4 regions of the Streptomyces sp. NPDC057694 genome follow, and region 4 is predicted to be linked to each of the others. Evidence: riboswitches for the same ligand, from Rfam matches in the RefSeq annotation. Region 4 holds a riboswitch; each other region holds the start of a gene.
The links. Region 4 has a riboswitch for cobalamin ahead of metE (5-methyltetrahydropteroyltriglutamate--homocysteine S-methyltransferase). Riboswitches for the same ligand answer to the same signal wherever they lie in the genome.
Positions count from the first base shown of each region.

Region 1: it holds a riboswitch for cobalamin, as region 4 does, so the genes downstream of both, ACFVDP_RS03050 (ABC transporter substrate-binding protein) here and metE (5-methyltetrahydropteroyltriglutamate--homocysteine S-methyltransferase) in region 4, are expected to answer to the same signal.
Region 2: it holds a riboswitch for cobalamin, as region 4 does, so the genes downstream of both, ACFVDP_RS31815 (ribonucleoside-diphosphate reductase subunit alpha) here and metE (5-methyltetrahydropteroyltriglutamate--homocysteine S-methyltransferase) in region 4, are expected to answer to the same signal.
Region 3: it holds a riboswitch for cobalamin, as region 4 does, so the genes downstream of both, ACFVDP_RS08900 ((2Fe-2S) ferredoxin domain-containing protein) here and metE (5-methyltetrahydropteroyltriglutamate--homocysteine S-methyltransferase) in region 4, are expected to answer to the same signal.

Region 1 is NZ_JBHVIX010000001.1:635,972-640,887, reverse strand. Features, by position in the region: gene ACFVDP_RS03060 (ABC transporter ATP-binding protein) at 1-665, opposite strand, end outside; gene ACFVDP_RS03055 (FecCD family ABC transporter permease) at 662-1,684, opposite strand; gene ACFVDP_RS03050 (ABC transporter substrate-binding protein) at 1,681-2,745, opposite strand; cobalamin riboswitch at 2,784-2,964, opposite strand; gene ACFVDP_RS03045 (alpha/beta fold hydrolase) at 3,237-3,920, opposite strand; gene ACFVDP_RS03040 (lytic polysaccharide monooxygenase) at 4,058-4,916, shown strand, end outside.
Region 2 is NZ_JBHVIX010000019.1:112,980-117,895, forward strand. Features, by position in the region: gene ACFVDP_RS31810 (ribonucleotide-diphosphate reductase subunit beta) at 1-852, opposite strand, end outside; gene ACFVDP_RS31815 (ribonucleoside-diphosphate reductase subunit alpha) at 852-3,200, opposite strand; cobalamin riboswitch at 3,325-3,466, opposite strand; gene ACFVDP_RS31820 (hypothetical protein) at 3,544-4,377, shown strand; gene ACFVDP_RS31825 (GNAT family N-acetyltransferase) at 4,367-4,885, opposite strand; gene ACFVDP_RS31830 (nucleoside hydrolase) at 4,882-4,916, opposite strand, start outside.
Region 3 is NZ_JBHVIX010000002.1:434,735-439,650, forward strand. Features, by position in the region: gene meaB (methylmalonyl Co-A mutase-associated GTPase MeaB) at 1-728, shown strand, start outside; gene ACFVDP_RS08895 ((2Fe-2S)-binding protein) at 757-1,434, opposite strand; gene ACFVDP_RS08900 ((2Fe-2S) ferredoxin domain-containing protein) at 1,431-1,829, opposite strand; cobalamin riboswitch at 1,891-2,013, opposite strand; gene ACFVDP_RS08905 (NUDIX domain-containing protein) at 2,042-2,518, opposite strand; gene ACFVDP_RS08910 (patatin-like phospholipase family protein) at 2,600-3,832, opposite strand; gene ACFVDP_RS08915 (anti-sigma factor family protein) at 3,970-4,916, opposite strand, start outside.
Region 4 is NZ_JBHVIX010000001.1:1,233,262-1,238,177, reverse strand. Features, by position in the region: gene metE (5-methyltetrahydropteroyltriglutamate--homocysteine S-methyltransferase) at 1-1,393, opposite strand, end outside; cobalamin riboswitch at 1,556-1,790, opposite strand; gene ACFVDP_RS05650 (hypothetical protein) at 1,789-2,100, opposite strand; gene ACFVDP_RS05645 (LAETG motif-containing sortase-dependent surface protein) at 2,304-2,738, shown strand; gene ACFVDP_RS05640 (RNA polymerase sigma factor) at 2,761-3,456, shown strand; gene ACFVDP_RS05635 (hypothetical protein) at 3,453-3,923, shown strand; gene ACFVDP_RS05630 (Na+/H+ antiporter) at 4,026-4,916, shown strand, end outside.

The DNA.
Region 1 (4,916 bases), 600 kb from region 4:
TCCGGCGCACCCGCCGCGACGACCCGGCCCTCGCACAGCACGGCGACCTGCGCGCAGTACGCGGCGGCCAGATTCAGGTCGTGCAGGGCGACGACACTCGTCAGGCCGAGACCCGTGATCAGGTCGAGCAGCTCCAACTGGTGCTGGATGTCCAGGTGGTTGGTCGGCTCGTCGAGCAGCAGCTCGCGCGGCTCCTGGGCCAGGGCGCGGGCGATCTGCACCCGCTGGCGCTCACCGCCCGACAGGGTGTGCCACAGCCGGTGCGCCTTGTCGGCCAGTCCGCTGCGCTCCAGTGCGGAACGGACCGCGGCCTCGTCGGCCGCGGACGCCGGCGACCAGGCGCGACGGTGCGGGATCCGGCCGAGCCGCACCACATCGACGACCGTCAACTCGACCAGGGTCTCCGACTGCTGCTCCACCACGGCGACCCGCTGGGCGACCGTGCGGCGCGGCACGTCCGCGAGCGGCGCGCCGTCGAGGGTGACGACACCGGAGTCCGGGGCGAGCACCCCGGCGAGCAGCCGCAGCAGGGTCGACTTGCCCGAGCCGTTCGGCCCCAGCAGGCCCGTCACGGTGCCGGGGCGCGGCGCGAGCGCCACCCCGTCGAGGATCAGTGCGCCGCCGGCCGACCGCGACACGCGCTCCGCGCGCAGTCCGGCCGTCACCGGACGGCCCTGCGCCGGTACAGCACCAACACGAACGCGGGCACACCGATCAGTGACGTCACCACTCCCACCGGAATCTCCTGCGGTGCCAGGACCGTGCGCGCCGCCGTGTCCACCCAGACCAGGAACACCGCGCCGGAGAGCGCCGTCACCGGCAGCAGCCGGGTGTGCCCCGGACCGACGAGGGCGCGTGCCGCGTGCGGCAGCACCAGACCGACGAAGCCGATGGCGCCCGCCGCGCTGACCAGGACCGCGGTCAGCAGGGCCGTCACACACAGCAGGATCAGCCGGGTGCGGGCCACCCGGACGCCCAGCGCGGCCGCCGCCTCCGGGCCGAAGGCGAACGCGTCGAGCGTGCGCCCGTACCCGAGACACACGACCAGCGCGACCACGAGGACCGACAGACACAGCCACACCTCGGTCCAGCCGACCCCGCCGAGCGAGCCGAGCAGCCAGAACAGCACGCCGCGCGTCGTCTCCGCGTCGGCGGCCGTCAGCACCACGAACGAGGTCAGCGCGGAGAACAACTGCATCGCGGCCACCCCGCTCAGCACCACCCGGTCCGTCGTGCCGCCCAGCGTGTGGCTGAGCAGCAGCACCAGCGCGAACGACAGGACCGCGCCGATGAACGCCCCGCCGGACACCGACAGCGCGCCGCCGCCCACCCCGAGGACCACGACGAGCACGGCGCCCGTCGACGCCCCCGAGGACACCCCGAGCACGAACGGATCGGCGAGCGGATTGCGCAGCAGCGCCTGCAGCACCGTGCCGCACACGGCGAGCCCGGCCCCGCACACGGCCGCGAGCAGCGTCCGCGGCAGCCGCAGATTCCATACGATGCCGTCGCGGATCGGCGTCAGGTCCGAGCTGCCCCAGCCGAGGCGCGCGCCCACCGCCGACCAGACGTCGCCGACGCGGATCTGCGCGGGCCCGAAGGTGATCGCCACGGCGACGGACGCACACAGCGCGAAGACGCCCGCCGTCCAGTAGAGACCTGACCGCAGGGTCGCGGCACTCACTTGGCGAGGCCGAACTCGCCGAGCGCGGCGGCCACCTTCTCCACTCCGTCCACGGTGCGGATCGTCGGGTTCATGTCCTGCCCGCTCAAGAGCACGTACCGCTTCTCGCGCACCGCCGTCATGTTCTTCGTGACGGGATCGGACTCCAGGAACCTGATCTTCTGGGCGGCGGACTCGGCCGACTGCGAGCGGCGCGTCAAGTCACCGATGACGAGGACGTCCGGGTCACGGTCCGCGACCGTCTCCCAGCCGATCTGCGGCCACTCCTCATGCGTGTCGTCGAAGACGTTGCGCAGCCCCAGCTCCTCCGTGATGACGCCGGGAGCACCACAACAGCCCGCCATGTAGGGCGAGTCGGAATTCGCGAACCAGTACAGCACGCTGACGTCCGAGGCGTCGGCCGCCGAAGTGGCCTTGTGTACCCGGGACTTGAGGCTGTCGACGAGCTTCTCGCCGCGCTTCTCGACGTCGAAGATCTTCGCCAGGTCACGTATCTCGCCGTAGACCGTGTCGAGGGTGAGCGCCTTCGTGCGCTCGCCGTCGCCGTCGCCACTGTTGTTCTTGCCCGCGCAGTCGCTGGGGGAGAGGTAGGCGGGGACGCCGAGTTCGGTGAACTTCTCGCGCGGCGCCACCCCGCCCTTGCTGAGCGTGTAGGTGAACGAGGCCGCGGCGAAGTCGGGTTCGACGGCGAGGACCTTCTCGAAGGAGGGGTAGCGGTCGGCGAGCCGCGGCACCTTCGCGTTCGCCTTCTCAAGTCCCTTGAGCACGGGGTCGGTCCAGGTGGCGGTGCCCACCATCCGGTCGGCCAGACCGAGCGACAGCATGATCTCGGCCGACCCCTGATCGAGGGCGACGGCACGCCGAGGGGCGTGGTCGACGTGCACCTTCGTATCGCAGTTGTCGACGGTGACCCCGCCCGTCGCCTTCTCGTCCGTGCCTGCGCCGGTCGATCCGCCGCATCCGGCGAGGAGGAGGACGCCGGCCAACAGCGTTGCGGTACGGCGGAGGTGACGGGTGGTGCGGGCGGGCGGCACGGGAGATCCTCTGCGTCCAGGGCTCATACGCGGAGCCGGTCTACGGTCAACCCCCGGACCGCGGAACGCCGCCGGGGGCCGCCAGCAGGTCTTCGGACTCGGGGTCGTCCGCGCGAAGCGCCTTCCCAGACCGTGTCACCGGCCCAGTGGCTGTGGCTCCGCCCGTCACCCTCACCGCTGCGCGTCAGTTCCGGATTCTCACCGGATTCCCTGACCCGTGCACGGACAGACCGTGCAAAGGTACGACTGGCCTGGCGAAAGTATCACGGGGTGGGCGCGGGTCCTTTTGCCGGGACCGGGGCTCGTTGTCGGCTGCGGGCCGGTGGGGGCTGGTCGCGCAGTTCCCCGCGCCCCTGGAGTGCGCACTTCGTGCGGCATCTCCATCAAAAGCGCGGCGAAGCCGCAGCCTCAAAGGGGAGGCGGCGCGAAGCGCCTGCCTCAGGGGCGCGGGGAACTGCGCGAGAAGCGGCCACCGGCCCGCAGACGGACGACAACTGATCCAGCCGCCCTGCACCGGCTCACGCCCCGAGAAACGCGCAGACCTCCGTCGCGAACTCCTCCGGCGCGTCCCGGTGGATGAGGTGCCCGACGGGAAGGGTCAGCAGCCGCCCGCCGGGAATACGTCGGGCCAGCTCCGCGACACCGTCCTGCGGGACATGGCTGAGGGGCCCGCCCGCCACCACCAGCGTCTCGGCGGTGATGTCGCCGAGACGCTCCAGCCAGTGCGCGGGCGGGGTGTCGAGCTGCTGCCGGACCGCGACCACCATCTCCCAGTCGAAGGCCAGGTCTCCCTCGGGCCGGACCAGCGGCGGCGGTGTCCGCGGGCGGGGGAGCGGCACGTCCTCCAGAACCAGCCGTGCCACCCGCTCCGGCTCGGCCGCCGCCAGCAGAAAGGCGACCACGCCACCCATGGAGTGCGCGACGACCCGCACCCGGTCGAGGCCCGCCGCGTCCAGGAACGCGGCGACGTCGTCCCGCATCAGCTCCAGTGAGTACCGTCCCGGCCAGTCGCTCCGCCCGTGCCCGCGCAGGTCGAGGGCGTACACCCGGTGGTCGCGGGCGAACGCCGGTGCCACCGGCGCCCAGTCGGCGGCACCCTCTCCCAGGCCGGGCAGCAGCAGGAGCGGCACGGCGTCCGGCGGCCCCGACACCTCGTAGGACAACCGGACCCCCGCCACGCGCACCGTGCGCCGTTCCGTCATTTCCCGAACCCCCGCCCTGCGGATCAGTTGGATCAGTCGATCTCGCGAGGCTACGCCGGTGCGCGGCAACCGAATCGGTACCGGCGACGACTACGAGGAGTACCGCTCGTCGGAGACCTCCCGAAGGAGACATTCCCATGACGGTTCCTCCCCGTACGGCAGTTCCTCGTCGCCCCGGGACCGGCCGGACCACTACCCGTGCAGCGAGATCCCTCCGGTCCCGGCGCGCGGCCGGTCTGGTCGGCGCGGCGGGCTTCGCCGTCGCCACCGTGCTCGCTGTGCCGTCCCCGGCCGCCGCGCACGGCGTCGCCCTGATGCCCGGCTCGCGCACCTACCTCTGCTACAAGGACCTCCTCGCCAACTCCTCCACCCAGATGCCGACCAACCCCGCCTGCAAGGCCGCCGTCGAGGAGGCGGGCACGACACCGCTGTACAACTGGTTCGCGGTACTCGACTCCAACGCGGGCGGGCGCGGCGCGGGTTACGTCCCGGACGGCACCCTGTGCAGCGCCGGAGACCGCAGCCCGTACGACTTCTCGCCCTACAACGCGGCCCGCGCCGACTGGCCCCTCACTCACCTCACGGCGGGCGCCACCCTTCAAGTCAAGTACAGCAACTGGGCGCATCACCCGGGCAGGTTCGAGGTGTACGTCACCAACGAGGGTTTCGACCCGGAGCAGCCGCTGGGCTGGGCGGACCTGGAGAAGGTGCAGACCGTCCAGGACCCGCCGCACGAGGGCGGCCCGGGCACCGAGGACGGCCACTACTACTGGGACCTTCAACTCCCCGAGCGCACCGGCCGCCAGATGCTGTTCGTCCAGTGGATCCGCTCCGACAGCCAGGAGAACTTCTTCTCCTGCTCGGACGTCGTCTTCGACGGCGGAGCAGGAGAGGTGACCGGGCTGACCGGCGGCGAGCAGTCCGCCCGCGAGGCGGCCGCACTCGGCGCGGGCCACAAGGCCCACAGCGCCATGCACAGGGCGCACGACGCGGGCA
Region 2 (4,916 bases), on a different contig from region 4:
GCACTCCAGGTACTGGCGCATCGAGTCGGTGTTCATGCCCGGCAGGCCCTCACCGCACAGGTCGCGCCCGAACTGCAGCTCCGCCTCGACCGCCTCCCGCAGCATGTCGGTGACCTGCTGCTCCAGGGCGTCGTCGAAGAGCTCGGGCTCCTCCTTGCGGACCGTGTCGACCACGTCGAAGGCGAAGCTCATGTGCATCGTCTCGTCGCGGAACACCCAGTTGGTGCCGGTGGCGAGGCCGTGCAGCAGACCTCGCGACCGGAACCAGTAGACGTAGGCGAAGGCGCCGTAGAAGAACAGGCCCTCGATGCACGCGGCGAAGCAGATCAGGTTGAGCAGGAAGCGGCGGCGGTCCGCCTTCGTCTCCAGGCGGTCGAGCTTCTCGACCGAGTCCATCCACTTGAAGCAGAACTCGGCCTTCTCGCGGATGGACGGGATGTTCTCCACCGCCGCGAACGCCGCCGTCCGGTCCTCCGGGTCGGGGAGGTAGGTGTCGAGCAGCGTCAAGTAGAACTGGACGTGCACGGCCTCCTCGAACAGCTGACGGCTCAGGTACAGCCGCGCCTCGGGGGAGTTGATGTGCTTGTACAGCGTCAGTACGAGGTTGTTCGCGACGATCGAGTCACCCGTCGCGAAGAACGCGACGAGGCGGCCGATCATGTGCTGCTCGCCGGGGCTGAGCTTCGCGAGGTCGGCGACGTCCGAGTGGAGGTCGACCTCCTCGACGGTCCAGGTGTTCTTGATCGCGTCGCGGTAGCGCTCGTAGAAGTCCGGGTAGCGCATGGGGCGCAGGGTCAGTTCGAAGCCCGGGTCGAGCAGGTTCTTCCCGGTCTTGTCGGCAGGGGTGGTCATTACTGGCAGGCCTCGCAGGACTCGGGGTTTTCCAGGGAGCAGGCGACCGCGTCGGGATCGGCCACCTGTACGGGGACGGTGGCGCGGGCCGCCGCGCGGGCGATGCGCGTCGCGGGGCGCGAGCGCAGGTAGTACGTCGTCTTCAGGCCCGACTTCCAGGCGTAGGCGTACATCGAGGAGAGCTTGCCGATGGTCGGCGTCTCCAGGAACAGGTTCAGCGACTGGGCCTGGTCGAGGAAGGCGGTACGGGCCGCCGCCATGTCGATGAGCCCGCGCTGCGGGATCTCCCACGCCGTGCGGTACAGCGCCCGCACCTCGTCCGGCACCCAGGTGAAGCCCTGCACCGAGCCGTTGGACTCGCGCAGCGCCTCACGGGTCTGCGCGTCCCACACGCCGAGCGCCTTCAGCTCGTCCACCAGGTACGAGTTGACCTGGAGGAACTCACCCGACAGCGTCTCGCGCTTGAACAGGTTGGAGACCTGCGGCTCGATGCACTCGTAGACACCCGCGATCGAGGCGATCGTGGCCGTCGGCGCGATCGCGAGCAGCAGCGAGTTGCGCATGCCGGTCGCGGCGATACGTTCCCGCAGCGCGGCCCAGCGCTCCGGCCAGGTGAACTCGACGTCGTAGTGGTCGGGGTGCAGCACACCGCGCGCGGTGCGGGTCTTCTCCCAGGCGGGCAGCGGGCCGCTGCGCTCGGCGAGATCCGCCGACGCCTCGTACGCGGCGAGCATGATCCGCTCCTGGAGCCGCGTGGACAGCGCCTTCGCCTCGGGGGAGTCGAACGGCAGGCGCAGCTTGAAGAAGACGTCCTGGAGCCCCATCGCGCCCAGGCCCACCGGGCGCCAGCGGGCGTTGGAGCGGCCCGCCTGCTCGGTCGGGTAGAAGTTGATGTCGACGACACGGTCGAGGAACGTGACGGCGGTGCGGACGGTCTCGTCCAGGCGCTCCCAGTCGATGTCGCCCTCGACGACGAACGAACCGAGGTTCACCGACCCGAGGTTGCAGACGGCCGTCTCCCCGTCGTCCGTGACCTCCAGGATCTCGGTGCACAGGTTCGAGGAGTGGACCGTGTGGCCGGGCTCCGCGGTCTGGTTGGCGGTGCGGTTGGCGGCGTCCTTGAACGTCATCCAGCCGTTGCCGGTCTGCGCGAGGGTGCGCATCATGCGGCCGTACAGGTCGCGGGCGGGGATGGTCTTGCGCGCCTTCCCCTCGGCCTCGGCCTTGCGGTACGCGGCGTCGAACTCGTCGCCCCACAGGTCGACCAGCTCGGGCACGTCGGCGGGGGAGAACAGCGACCACGGCCGGTCGGCGTCCACGCGGCGCATGAACTCGTCGGGGATCCAGTGCGCCAGGTTCAGATTGTGCGTACGGCGCGCGTCCTCACCGGTGTTGTCGCGCAGCTCCAGGAACTCCTCGATGTCGGAGTGCCACGTCTCCAGGTAGACGGCCGCCGCGCCCTTGCGGCGCCCGCCCTGGTTCACCGCGGCGACGGAGGCGTCGAGCGTCTTCAGGAACGGGACGATGCCGTTGGAGTGCCCGTTCGTGCCGCGGATCAGCGAACCCCGGCTGCGGATGCGGGAGTACGAGAGCCCGATGCCACCGGCGTGCTTGGAGAGGCGGGCCACCTGGTGGTAGCGGTCGTAGATCGAGTCCAGCTCGTCCAGCGGCGAGTCGAGCAGGTAGCAGCTCGACATCTGCGGGTGCCGGGTGCCGGAGTTGAACAGGGTGGGGGAGGAGGGCAGGTAGTCGAGCCGGCTCATCAGGCCGTACAGCGCCGCGACCTCGTCGAGCGCCCGCGCCGAGTCGTCCTCGGCGAGACCGGCCGCGACGCGCAGCATGAAGTGCTGGGGCGTCTCGATCACCTTGCGGGTGATCGGGTGGCGCAGCAGATAGCGGCTGAAGACGGTGCGCAGGCCGAAGTAGCCGAAGCGGTCGTCGGCCGTCCGGTCCACCAGTGCGTCGAGCCGCGCGGCGTGGACGCGCACGAACTCGGCGGTGCGGTCCGCGATCAGGCCCTCGCGGTGGCCGACGGCGATCGACCCGGTGAACGACGTGACGCCCTGCGAGGCGGCCTCGGCGGCGATGGAGAGCGTGAGCAGCCGCGCGGCGAGCCGGGAGTAGACGGGGTCCTCGGAGATCAGCCCGGCCGCGCCCTCGGTGGCGAGTTCGCGCAGCTCGGCCTCGTCGGCCCGCGCGCTGCGGCCCCGCAGCGCGGCGGCCGCGACCCGGCCGGGATCCGCGGCGGGCAGATCGGCGGTCAGCTCGGTCAGGGTGCGCAGCAGCGCGGTACCGGGGGCATCCGCCTCGGCCACGGCTGAGGCAGGATCAGCGGGCGCGATGGTCACGGTGGGGCTCTCCCTCGCTCGGCTCGGGGCCCGCGGGGGAACAGTGGCCCGGGCCCGCGCACGGCAGGGCCCGCGTCACCGGCCCATTCCACGAGGCCCGGACGTCTTCGACACCCGGGCCGAGTGGCTCGGGTGTGCCGTCTGCAGGTCTTCGGACTCACGTACACGCTTTTGAGGCTTACGTTCACCGTTGCGGGACAGTTCCGGATTTGCACCGGATTCCCCTGCGCTGACAGCGAGAGCGAGCATACATGTTGTGTCGGGTGTTCGCGGCAGCCCCACATGTTGTGTCGGCTAGGGTGACGGCCAGTCGAGTGTGGACGATCTTGGGGAGAGTGGTTCCATGCGTGCGGGGCGAGTGACGGCCATGGTGCTGGTGGGACTCTTGGCGGGCTGTGGCACCCAAGGGGTGAACGGGACGGGGGAGGCGGACAAGGCGGCGCCGAGGTCGTCGGCGCCCGGGACGCCCACGTCGGCCTCCGCGAGCCCGGCCGCGTCGCCGCCGGGGATCGTGCCGCCCACCGGCGCGCCGACCGCCCCGGGCGTCGACTCCGTGGCGCCGTCGCAGCGGACCTTCACCGGCGCGCAGCTGGATGCCACCCTGCTGCCCGACTCGGCCTTCGGCCGGGGCCTGGACAGCAAGGATCAGCACCAGGCCGGGGTGTTCAAGAACACGCACGAGCAGCGGCGCGGCTGGTGGTCGTACTGCCTGGAGTCGGAGGAGGATCCGGCGTGGCTCGGCCCGGCCGCCTACCGCGGCACGGAGGCGTACTCCCACTCCCTGTGGACGAACCGCAGGACGCGGCCGCCCCAGGGCCACATCATGGTGTCCCAGCACCTCGTGTCGCTGACCACGGCCGCCGCTCGTGACCTGCACCGCGTCGAGCAGGACATCCTGCGCCACTGCCCGGAGTTCGGCTCCGACATGGAGGCCGGCACCGCGACCGAGCGCTACCGCGTCGAGCCCTTGAAGGGGCTCGGCGACGAGGCGAACCTGGAGGTCCAGGAGATCGTCTACGAGGGCGACACCAGAACCTCGTACCGGGCGCACGTCCGCGTCGGCGGCGTCCTGGTCCGGGTGGAGAGCGGCGAGGACCCGGACCGCGACGCGACCGTCCGCTGGGCCGCGCAGCTCGCCAGGGACGTGCGCGGCGATCTGTACGGGATCAGCCGCTGAGCCTCAACTCGTAGCCCAGGAGCGTCACTTCGGGCACCGGCGCCCAGTCCCGGCCGGGCGCCCGGCGGAACCCGAGCCGCTCGTAGAGCCGGTGCGAGGCGGTCGCGACGGGCTGGGTGGACAGCACGAGGGCCGTGCGTCCGTCGGCCCGCGCGCGGTCGATCATGGCCCGTACGAGGGCCGCCCCCGCGCCCTGCCCGCGCGCCTCGGCGGCCACGGCCAGCATCCGGAACTCGGCCTCGCCCTCCCGGGCCACCTCGGCGTAGGGATGGTCGTGCGCGGGGACGTACGTGACACCGCCGAGCACGGCCCCGTCGGGGCCGACGGCGACGAGCACGGTCGCCTCCCGGGCGCGCCGCGCGACATCGCGCAGTTCGCCCGCGTACCAGTCGCTCTCGCCGAACGCGAGGAGCCCGCTGTCCAGATAGGCGGCGGCACCGATCTCGCCGAGCCGGGCGTGGTCCTCGGGGCGCACGGCCCGGACGGTGACAGCCGGGGGAGCGCTCACGCCACGCTCGGCTGCTTGAGGAGGGTGTTGA
Region 3 (4,916 bases), on a different contig from region 4:
CGTCCAGCCGGACGGGCGGTTCCATCCTGGGCGACAAGACGCGGATGGAGCGGCTGGCGGTCGATCCGGCCGCCTTCGTACGCCCCTCCCCCACGGCCGGGACGCTCGGGGGTGTCGCGAAGGCGACCCGGGAGTCGATCGTCGTCATGGAGGCCGCCGGGTACGACGTCGTCCTGGTGGAGACGGTCGGCGTGGGCCAGTCGGAGACGGCTGTCGCGAACATGGTCGACACGTTTCTGCTGCTGTCGCTGGCGCGGACCGGCGACCAGTTGCAGGGCATCAAGAAGGGTGTCCTGGAGCTGGCCGACGTCATCGCGGTGAACAAGGCCGACGGGCCGCACGAGCGTGACGCGCGGTCGGCGGCGCGGGAACTGTCGGGCGCGCTGCGGCTGATGCACGGCAAGGACGCGTTCTGGACGCCTCCTGTGCTGTGGTGCAGCGCCCGTGAGGAGAGCGGGCTCGACCAGGTCTGGGAGCGGATCGAGCAGCACCGTTCGCTCCTCGACTCGACGGGGCGGCTCGCCGAGCGGCGCCGTACGCAGCAGGTGGACTGGACCTGGACGATGGTGCGCGACGAGCTTCTCGGCCGGCTGCACGCCGATCCCGCGGTGCGGGCCGTGACGCCCGGTCTGGAGCAGCGGGTCAGGGACGGCGAGCTCACCGCGACACTGGCCGCCGAGCGGATCCTGGACGCGTTCCAGGAGCGGGACACGCGGGTCGGGGACTGATCCGCCCTGCTGCCCGGCCCGCGGTCGGTCACGGGGTCAGGCAGCAGTCCCCGCACTTCCCGCCGCCCGGGGCCCGGTAGTAGAGGCAGCAGCTGTTGCGGCGGAAGGTCGGACCGGGCCCGGTGATCCGGCCGGTGCCGCGCAGCCGGCCCGTGTCCAGCAGTTCCCGCGTCAGGCGGGTGAGCGGGCCGCGCAGGGCGGGCCGGGTTCTCAGCAGTTGCGCCGCCGAACCGACCAGCGCGGACGCGGAGTTGCCGGCCAGCAGGCCCGGTGCCACCTTCACCGTGAGGCCGCGCTCGACCTCCCTCAGCACGCCGTCGGCCTCCGCGAGGACGGCTTCCAGGGGCGACGGCAGGCGGGCGGCGAGCCGTCCCCGCGGGCCGACAAGGCGCAGGTCCGTCCCGTCACCGGACCACTCCACGCCGCTCATCGTCGGCACGATCCCGTGCACGAGAGCGCAGGCGAGGACCGGCGACCAGAGCCGGGCCGCGAGTCCCAGGTGCGCGACGGAGACGCCGACGCGTGTCTCGGCCGTCCCGAAGCGGTCGTTGACGGCTCGGGCCCGGTCTGCGAACCCGTCGCGAAGAGCGCCGCCCCGTTCGTGGAACGGCGCGGGCGCGACGGTGTCGAGGGCGAAGAATCCACCGAGCCGCGCCACGTCGCGCAGCGCCTCGGCGACCTGCTCCGGCGGGACCTCGGCGGTCATGGCGTGAGAGGAGCGCGGCGCGGGGGCTGGATGAGATAGAGGTCGAGGATGTCGGGCCGGGCCGCGACACCGGGTCCTCCCGCCCGTACCCAGTCCGCTATGTCTTCCGTCGCGTCCCGGTCGTTGACGAGCCCGAGCCACACCGGCCGGGCACCAGCCGCCCGGCCGGCTGTCGACGGCTGTACGACGACGACGTTGGCCTGCTCGCACACGTCGAGGCATTCGGAGATCCGGACCGGGGCGATCTGGCGCAGCCGCGCGGTCTGGGCCGCGTGATCGGCGTCGACCTTGACGGTGCCGCAGCAGCAGTCGCGGCACACCACCACCCGGCACGGGACCGTCCGGTCCTCCGTCGACCCGGTCTCGTCGGTCTCGTCGGCGAGCCGCTCAGGCATGCCGCGTCCTTCCTCTCGCCGGGGAGTTCCGCCCCGGGGTGCTTCGAGGAGGCGACAGCGTGAGTCTCCTGGCTCTCGGGTCCGCGCTCGTCCCGGCCTTCCCACCCGCGCGGGGCAGTGGCTCGTCGGGATCCGCTCGCCGATCACAGTGGCGGTACCGCACCGGATTCACACCGGTTTCCTCGGGCGGCTGTCGCCCTTGTCCTCGGTCATCATGCCATCCGCGCCGACGGCCCGAGCCTGCCCATGGTCCGCAGGAGCGGCACCAGGTGGTGTTCGACCGCCGGGGCGAGCCGCAGGTCCGGGTCGTGCCCGTCGGTCCAGCGCAGGGCGGCCAGTTCGGCTGCCGGGACCGGCTCCCCGACGAGGTGCGTGGAGAAGACGGTCAGGTGCATCGGTACGCCCTCCAGCGCCGCCCGCTCCTCGACCACCGCGAGATGTTCGAGCGGCCCGGTCGAGACACCCAACTCCTCCGCGAGTTCTCGCTTCAGGGTCTCCTCCGGCCGCTCCCCCGGCTCGGGCTTGCCACCCGGCACGTAGAACACGTCCGGCGCGGCCTGCTTGCTGACGACGAGCAGCTTCCCGTCCTCGATCACGGCCGCGGCGACGACCTTCATGACCGCCGCGTCGTCCGCGCGGTCCGAGTCGTCCGCGCGCGCCGCGTGATCCGTCTGATCCCTCTGATCCATTCCTGCATTGTGCAGTGCGGCTGCCCGCCCTTTCGGCGGCGGCCCGGATCGGTGGCGGTCACACGGTCCGCCGGACGGGCCCTACGCGGCGTCGGTGCGCCACAGTTTGCCCGGGTCGTCGCCCGCTTCGTCCAGGATGATCCGGGCGTCCCGTTGGCCGAGCTTGATGGCCTCGCCGATGAACTCCGGTTCGAAGAACAGGTAGCTGAGCAGTTCGCCCCGGCTCTGTCCCGGGCCCAGGAGCGCGGCGAGGAACATCAGGTCGGGGTTGGTCAGGCGGCGCACTCCACGGAAACTGGTGTCCAGTACGTACTCCGCCTTCTCGCCGAGCTGGTCCGCCTGGCCGGGCAGTGGGCCACCGAAGAGGTACTCGATGACGGTGTACGGGCGTCCGCGCGGGCTGATCCGTTTCGCCCCGGACTCGAGCAGCTCGTCGACCTTGCCGAGCGTCCGCGTGTCCTCCACCATGCGATCGCCCATCAGGCCGGTGAGGATCTGGGCGACGACGTCCTGGACGGACGGCACGGGTTCGTCCTGGCAGTCCGTGGAGTGCGGCAGATCGCGCAACGGTGTCGTGGCGACGATCACGACGCGGCGCGCGCCGAGCGAGATCGTCGGCTTGATGGGGGCGTTGAGGCGTACACCGCCGTCCATGTACCAGCAGCCGGCCGGTCCGATCCTGACGGGCGGGAACGCCACGGGAATCGCGGCGGACGCCATCACATGGTCCTCGTTCAGGACGGTACGGGTGTAGTCCACCGCCCGGTCGGCGTCGGAGGCCGGCAGCCTCGCTGCTGCCGGTCCCTCGGCGAAGACCTCGGTACGGCCGCTGCCGAAGGCCGTCGTGGCCACGGCGACCGCCTGTACCGCGCCGTCGGCCAGGTTGGCGTGGAGCTGGTTCCAGTCCACCTTCGTCCGCAGCGTGGTCCGCAGGGGGCTCGTGTCGAGCAGGCCGGCCAGGGGCGCGCTGGACGGGTTCACCACCCTGGTCAGGCACTGCCGCAGGATCGAGGGCAGGGCCGTCAGCAGGAACGGCCTGAAGACCTGATCCTTCGTCAGTCCTTGCCAGGCCGCGACCACTTCGTCGGCGGCCTGGTGGGCGGGCAGGTGGGCGAACGAGGCGAAGAGCACCGCGTTGAGCGCTCCCGCACTGGTACCGGTGAACAACGTCGGCCGCTGCCCGAACCGGTCGAGCTCCGGCAGCAGCGTCGCCAGCATGCCGGCCTCGTACGCGCCCCGCGCCCCGCCCCCGGCGACCACGACGCCGATCTCGCCGCTCGCCGAGAATGACGCGGAAGCCTCGTTCTCCGGCATCGCCCCTCCCTGATCGGCGTCGCCCTGTCGCGGCCGAAGCGGTTCTGCGGTGTGACATCGGCCGCCGGGTCGATGCCACTACAGCGGGCGGGACGACGCAACGGGGGAACCGGCCATGCCCCATGGCCGCGCCGAGCCTAGAGACGGCTCATCGACGCCATCGCGTACAGCAGCTCGACGACGGCCGTGGGGTCGCCCTGTTGGCCCGTGGCCGCCTCTCGTGGGGCGAGATGGCCCGCCGCGACCCGGCAGAACGCCACTTCGGGCAGGACGATGTGGCTGACGCAGTTGTCCGGGCCCGCCGGGCCGTCGGCGGCGTCCAACGGCAGGTACCAGTCGCCTCCGCTCTCGCCCTCGATCTCAAGGCGCACACTGCGCGGCGACGCGTCCGGCTGTGTGAGAGGCAGCGGCGGCGACGCCAGTCCCGCCTGCCTGCGCGCCGCCAGGATCGCGGGGAGCATCTGCACGGCGACCCCGATGAGTGTCCGCAGGTGCTCGGGCACGGGAGGCGGGTACGGATGGTCCACGGCGTCCGCGATGTCGGTGGCGTGGATCCAGGTCTCGAAGGCCCGGTCGAGCAGGGCCAGGCGCAGGGGCAGGACGACGTCGTCCCCGTAGGGCACGGCGATGTCGGCCACTCCGTTGCCGCTGAACGAGCAGGTGCGGATCAGCTCGTAGGCGTGGTCCCGCCAGGCACGCCGGACAGGGTCGGGGCTCTCGTCACCGGACGCGCCGGTCGCCTCGCGGTCCTGCTCCGTCTGCTGCCACAGCGCCTTGGTCCGTGTCTCCGGATCGGACGACAGGTCCTGCGCCCGCTGCACGGGGTCCGGCAGACCCAGTGAACGGGACACCGAGCCGTCCACCGCGAGGAGATGGCCGAGTACTCCGGACACGGACGTCCGGTGGGTGGCGGAATCGTCGCCCTCGAACCACTCCAGCTGGACCGGGGACCGCCACTCCTCGTCGCTCATGTCGGCCAGCAACGAACCGAGTCGGGCGGTCTCCACGTCGTACGGCTGGGCGTAGTCGGGCACGGCGATCTGCGGCGGGCGGGCGCTCAGGCACGAGCCGAGGACCTCGGCCC
Region 4 (4,916 bases):
CCGCCTTCAGGTCGGCGCGGGCCGTGCGCAGTTCGGCCGTCTGCGGGAACGAGCCGATCGTGGTCGTCGGCAGCAGCGGCAGCCCCAGGTGGGCGCGCTGGGCCGCGGCCCGCTCGGGGTACGGCTGAGAGCGCCGGGCCTGCGCCTCGGTGACCGCGGCGGCGCGGGCCCGCACCGCGGGGTCCCGGGTGAGGGGCGAGGCGGCGCGGGAGGAGAGCGCGGCGCGGTTCACCGCGAGTTCCGCGGTGATCGAGTCCGTGCCGTGGGCGAGGCCCTTGGCGAGGGTGGCGATCTCCACCGTCTTCTGGCGGGCGAAGGCGAGCCAGCGCAGGATCTGCGGGTCGACGTCACGTTCCAGGGCGGCGTCCAGCGGGACGTGCAGCAGGGAGCAGGAGGCGGCGACGTCGACGCGGTCCGCGAGGCCGAGGAGGGTGCCGAGCGTGGCGAGGGACTTCGTCAGGTCGTTGACCCAGATGTTCCGGCCGTCGACGACACCGGCGACCAGGCGCTTGCCGGGCAGCCCGCCGACGGCGGCGAGCGCGTCGAGCTGGGCGGCCGCGGCGTCGGTGAAGTCCAGGGCGAGGCCTTCGACGGGTGCCTTGGCGAGTACGGGCAGGGCGTCGCCGAGCCGGCCGAAGTAGGAGGCGACCAGCAGCTTGGGCCGGTCGGCCGCCGCACCCAGCTCACGGTAGGCACGCTCGACGGCGTTGAGGTCGGCCGTGGTGCGGTCCTGGACCAGGGCGGGCTCGTCGAGCTGGACCCAGCCGGCCCCTGCGGCGCGCAGGTCGGCGAGGACCTCCGCGTACACCGGGAGCAGCCGGTCGAGGAGGGTGAGCGGGTCGAAGTCGGCGGCGACACCGGGCGCGGGCTTGGCGAGGAGGAGGTAGGTGACCGGGCCGACCAGGACCGGGCGGGCGGACAGCCCGAGGGCGAGGGCTTCCCGCAGCTCCGCGACCTGCTTGGCGGAGTCGGCGGTGAACACGGTGTCCGGCCCCAACTCGGGCACCAGATAGTGGTAGTTGGTGTCGAACCACTTGGTCATCTCCAGCGGCGCCACGTCCTGGGTGCCGCGGGCCATCGCGAAGTAGCCGTCGAGCGCGTCGGCGTCCACCGCGGCGCGGTGGCGCGCGGGAATCGCGCCGACCATCACGGTGGTGTCGAGGACGTGGTCGTAAGGGGAGAAGTCGCCGGTGGGGACTTCCGAGATCCCGGAGGCGGCGAGCTCCCGCCAGTTCCCCCGGCGCAGTTCGGCGGCCGTGGTCCGGAGGGCGTCGGCGGTGACGCGGCCCTTCCAGTACCCCTCGACGGCCTTCTTCAGTTCACGGTTCCGGCCCTGACGGGGGTAGCCGTACACGGTGGCCCGTGCTGCCGCGGCTTCGGTCCTGGTGGTCACGGAGTTCTCCTTCGAGAGACGTATCCCTGAGATCCCGAGGACCCGAACGCGTGAAGGAGCGACAGAAACGACAGGGCGACCTCACGCGGCAAAGGCGCGGTCGTCCGCCGGATATGTACGCCGACCCGCCCTCGAGGTCACCGGGATGTCCGCGCACGCGTCGTACGCGCACGGGCAGGTGGCAGGTCTTCGGACTCGCGGGCCCGTCCCGTGCGTGTCACCACGTACAGGACTCCTACTGGCCGTCGCTTCCCAGGTCCCGTTCCTCGGGTCCCAGTGCGTGTGACGGCGGTCGTTCCCACTCACCGCTGCGGGGCAGTCCCGGATTCCCACCGGGTTCCCTCTTGCGACGCATCCCGCCTGGCGGACGGGGCGAACCAGCTGCGGGGCCCACCCTACCGGCCGGTGGTGTCGGGCACGTCCGGCCCGCTGCCGCCCTCGGCGCCCGCGCCCTGCCGGGCACGACGACGGCCGAACAGAGCACCGCCCGCGACCACCAGACCGATGGCGACGACCTTGGCTGCTCCGTAGTAGCCCGTCGCGAGGTTCTCCGGGGTGCCGGGCAGCCGGAGGAGGACCCACGCCGCCGCGAGAACGCCGATCACGATCACGACCACGGCTCCCACCGCTCCGAGATCCGCCCACCAGGGCTCCGCGCCGTGACCCCGCTCCTCGTGCCCCGCGATGTCCTTCTCGGTGTCCGTCAACGCCTCGTACTCCCCTGTGATCGTGGTGCTCGCCGAGGAAGATGCGGGTCAGGGGGCGACGGTTCCCAGGAGTGGATCTTCGGGGTGTCCGCGGACCCCGGCGAAGATTTTCGTGCGACCGCGGCAACCTGGCGCGGGGTCGCGCGTCGTGTGGGGGTGAAGGGCGCCGTCCGGCGTCCTCGTCCCGACCGTGGAGAACGACCGTGAAGCACCTCGTCCCCGTCCGCAGCGCCGTTGTCGCCACCGGCCTGCTGGCCGCCCTGGCCTCGATCCCCGCCGCCCACGCCACGCCCGCCCCGTCCTCGGCCGCCGCCACCGAGGCGCCGAGCGCGTCGCCCGCCACCGGCGCTCCGAAGCCCGCCACGAGCGAGCCGCCGACGGCCGAACCGTCCACCGCGCCGGGCGGCAAGGAGTCCGCCACCCCCTCGCCGGTACCCAGCGCCGGCGACGCTACCGAGGCGCCCTCGCCCGCCCCCGCCGACGGTACCGAGGCGCCCTCGGCAGCTCCCGCCGACGACGAGCTGGCCCATACTGGTTCGTCGAACACCGGTACGGCCGTCATGGGCGCCGGGGCCGTCGTCCTCGTCGCCGGTGGAGCGGGAGCCCTCTTCGCCGTACGCCGCCGCTCGCACCGCTGACGCAGCCCACCCGAGGATCTCTGTGCACAGCTCCGCAGTCACCGAACTCGCCCCACGGCCACAGCCGTTCACGCTCGCCCACGGCCGAACCCGTCCGGGGTGGCGGGCGCTGCTGCGCGGGCTGCTGCGCCGCGACCGGTCCACTCTCGAAGCGGCGCCCGGCCCGGCCGCGCGCCCGTACACATCCCCGTACGGCACCACGCACCCGCACCCGCACCCGCACACCGACCGGCCGCCCACGATCAGCGAGCTGTACCACGCGCACCGGCTGCGCATGGTGCGGCTCGCGGTGCTGCTCGTGGACGACCTGTCCACCGCCGAGGACGTCGTGCAGGACGCGTTCACGGCCCTCTACCGACGCCACGGAGAGCGCATCACGGAGGTCGACAACGCCCTCGGCTATCTGCGGACGTCGGTCGTCAACACCGCACGGTCGGTGCTGCGCCGACGCCGCACGGCCCGGGCCTGGACCCCGCCGCCGGCCGGTGCCGCCCCTTCGGCGGAGGACTCCGTCGTGCTCGACGAAGCGCACCGCGAAGTCCTCGCCGCACTCGCCCGGCTCACCCCGCGCCGCCGCGAGGTCCTCGTCCTGCGCTACTGGGCCGAACTCAGCGAGGCCGAGATAGCCGCCGCCCTCGGCATCAGCAAAGGCGCGGTGAAATCGAACGCGAGCCGCGCCCTGGACGCACTCGAAAGGATCCTGGAGGGCCGGATATGACGCCCCGGACACCATGGGCCGAACCGGCCGACCACCCCGAGCGCCCGGCGGAGCGACGGCTGCACGAGGCACTGGCCGCGCGCGCCGACAGCATCACCGTACGCACGCTGCGCCCGGCCGAGCCGCCAGGACCGCACCTGCGCCGACTGCCCCTGCTCCACCGTGCCCTCCTCCACCGCGTCCGGCGCCGCTACGTGGTCCCGCTCGCCGGTCTCGCCACCGCCGCCGCCCTCGTCGTCGGCTACCTCACGCTGGCCCCGGACACGGAACCGCACCGCACCCCCGTACCGCCCGCCGCGCCCTCGGCCCCGGCCGACCCCGACCGCGCTCCGACTCCCCGCCCGTCCTCGCCGGCCCCGGCCGGCTCGACGGCACCGCACACCGAGGTGCCGACCCCTTCCCGTCCGCCCTCCGCGACCGCCCCGGACGACGTCGCCCCCTCGGCGACCCCGAGCACACCCGGCTGAGCCGGGACCGGCCGACACCGGCATACCGGCGCCGGCTTCCGCCCGCGCACACGGCACAGTTAGGGCAGCACAGTGTCGGTGCAGTGTCTGAGGGAGGAACGCGTGCTCGGTCTCGAGCTTGTCGTGCTGTTGGGGATCGCCGTGCTGGTCGGCTCCGCACTCGGCGACCGGCTGCGCATCGCACCGCCCATGGTGCTCATGGTGATGGGCGTGCTGATCGGCCTGATCCCCGCCCTGCGCAAGGTCGAACTGCCCTCCGAGGTGGTGCTGCTGCTGTTCCTGCCCGCGCTGCTGGCCTGGGAGAGCCTCAACACCTCCCTGCGCGAGATCCGCCGCCATCTCACCGACGTCGCCCTCGCCGCCACCGTTCTCGTCATCGCCTCGGCCGCGTCCGTGGCCTGCGTCGCGCACGCGCTCGGGATCGGCTGGGGGCCCGCCTGGGTGCTGGGCGCGGCCGTCGCGCCGACCGACGCGACGGCCGTCAACGTCGTGGCCCGGCTCCTGCCGCGCAGGGACATCACCCTGCTGCGCGCCGAGAGCCTGCTCAACGACGGTACGGCGCTGGTCGTCTACGGCATCGCCGTCGGCGTGACCGTCGGCACGGAGGCCGTCACCGCCCCGCACGTCGGATGGCTGTTCGTGCTCGGCTACGGAGGCGGCGCGCTGATCGGCCTCGCCGCCGGTACGGTCGTGCAGTGGTTCCGCGCCCGGATGGCGCAGGCCGACGCGCTGCGCGGCCAGGTGCTGTTGCTGCTCGCCCCGTTCTCCGGGTATCTGCTCGCCGAGAAGATCGACGCCTCGGGTGTCGTCGCCGTCGTGGTGTGCGGGCTCATGCTCAGCCAGAGCGGGCCGCGCACCGTACGGGCCGAGGTCCGGGTCCAGGCGCAGAACTTCTGGATGGTCGCCACCTACCTCCTCAACGGCTCCCTGTTCGTCCTCATCGGCGTCGAACTCGACTTCTCGCTCCGCACGATGGGCAACGACGAGATCCCC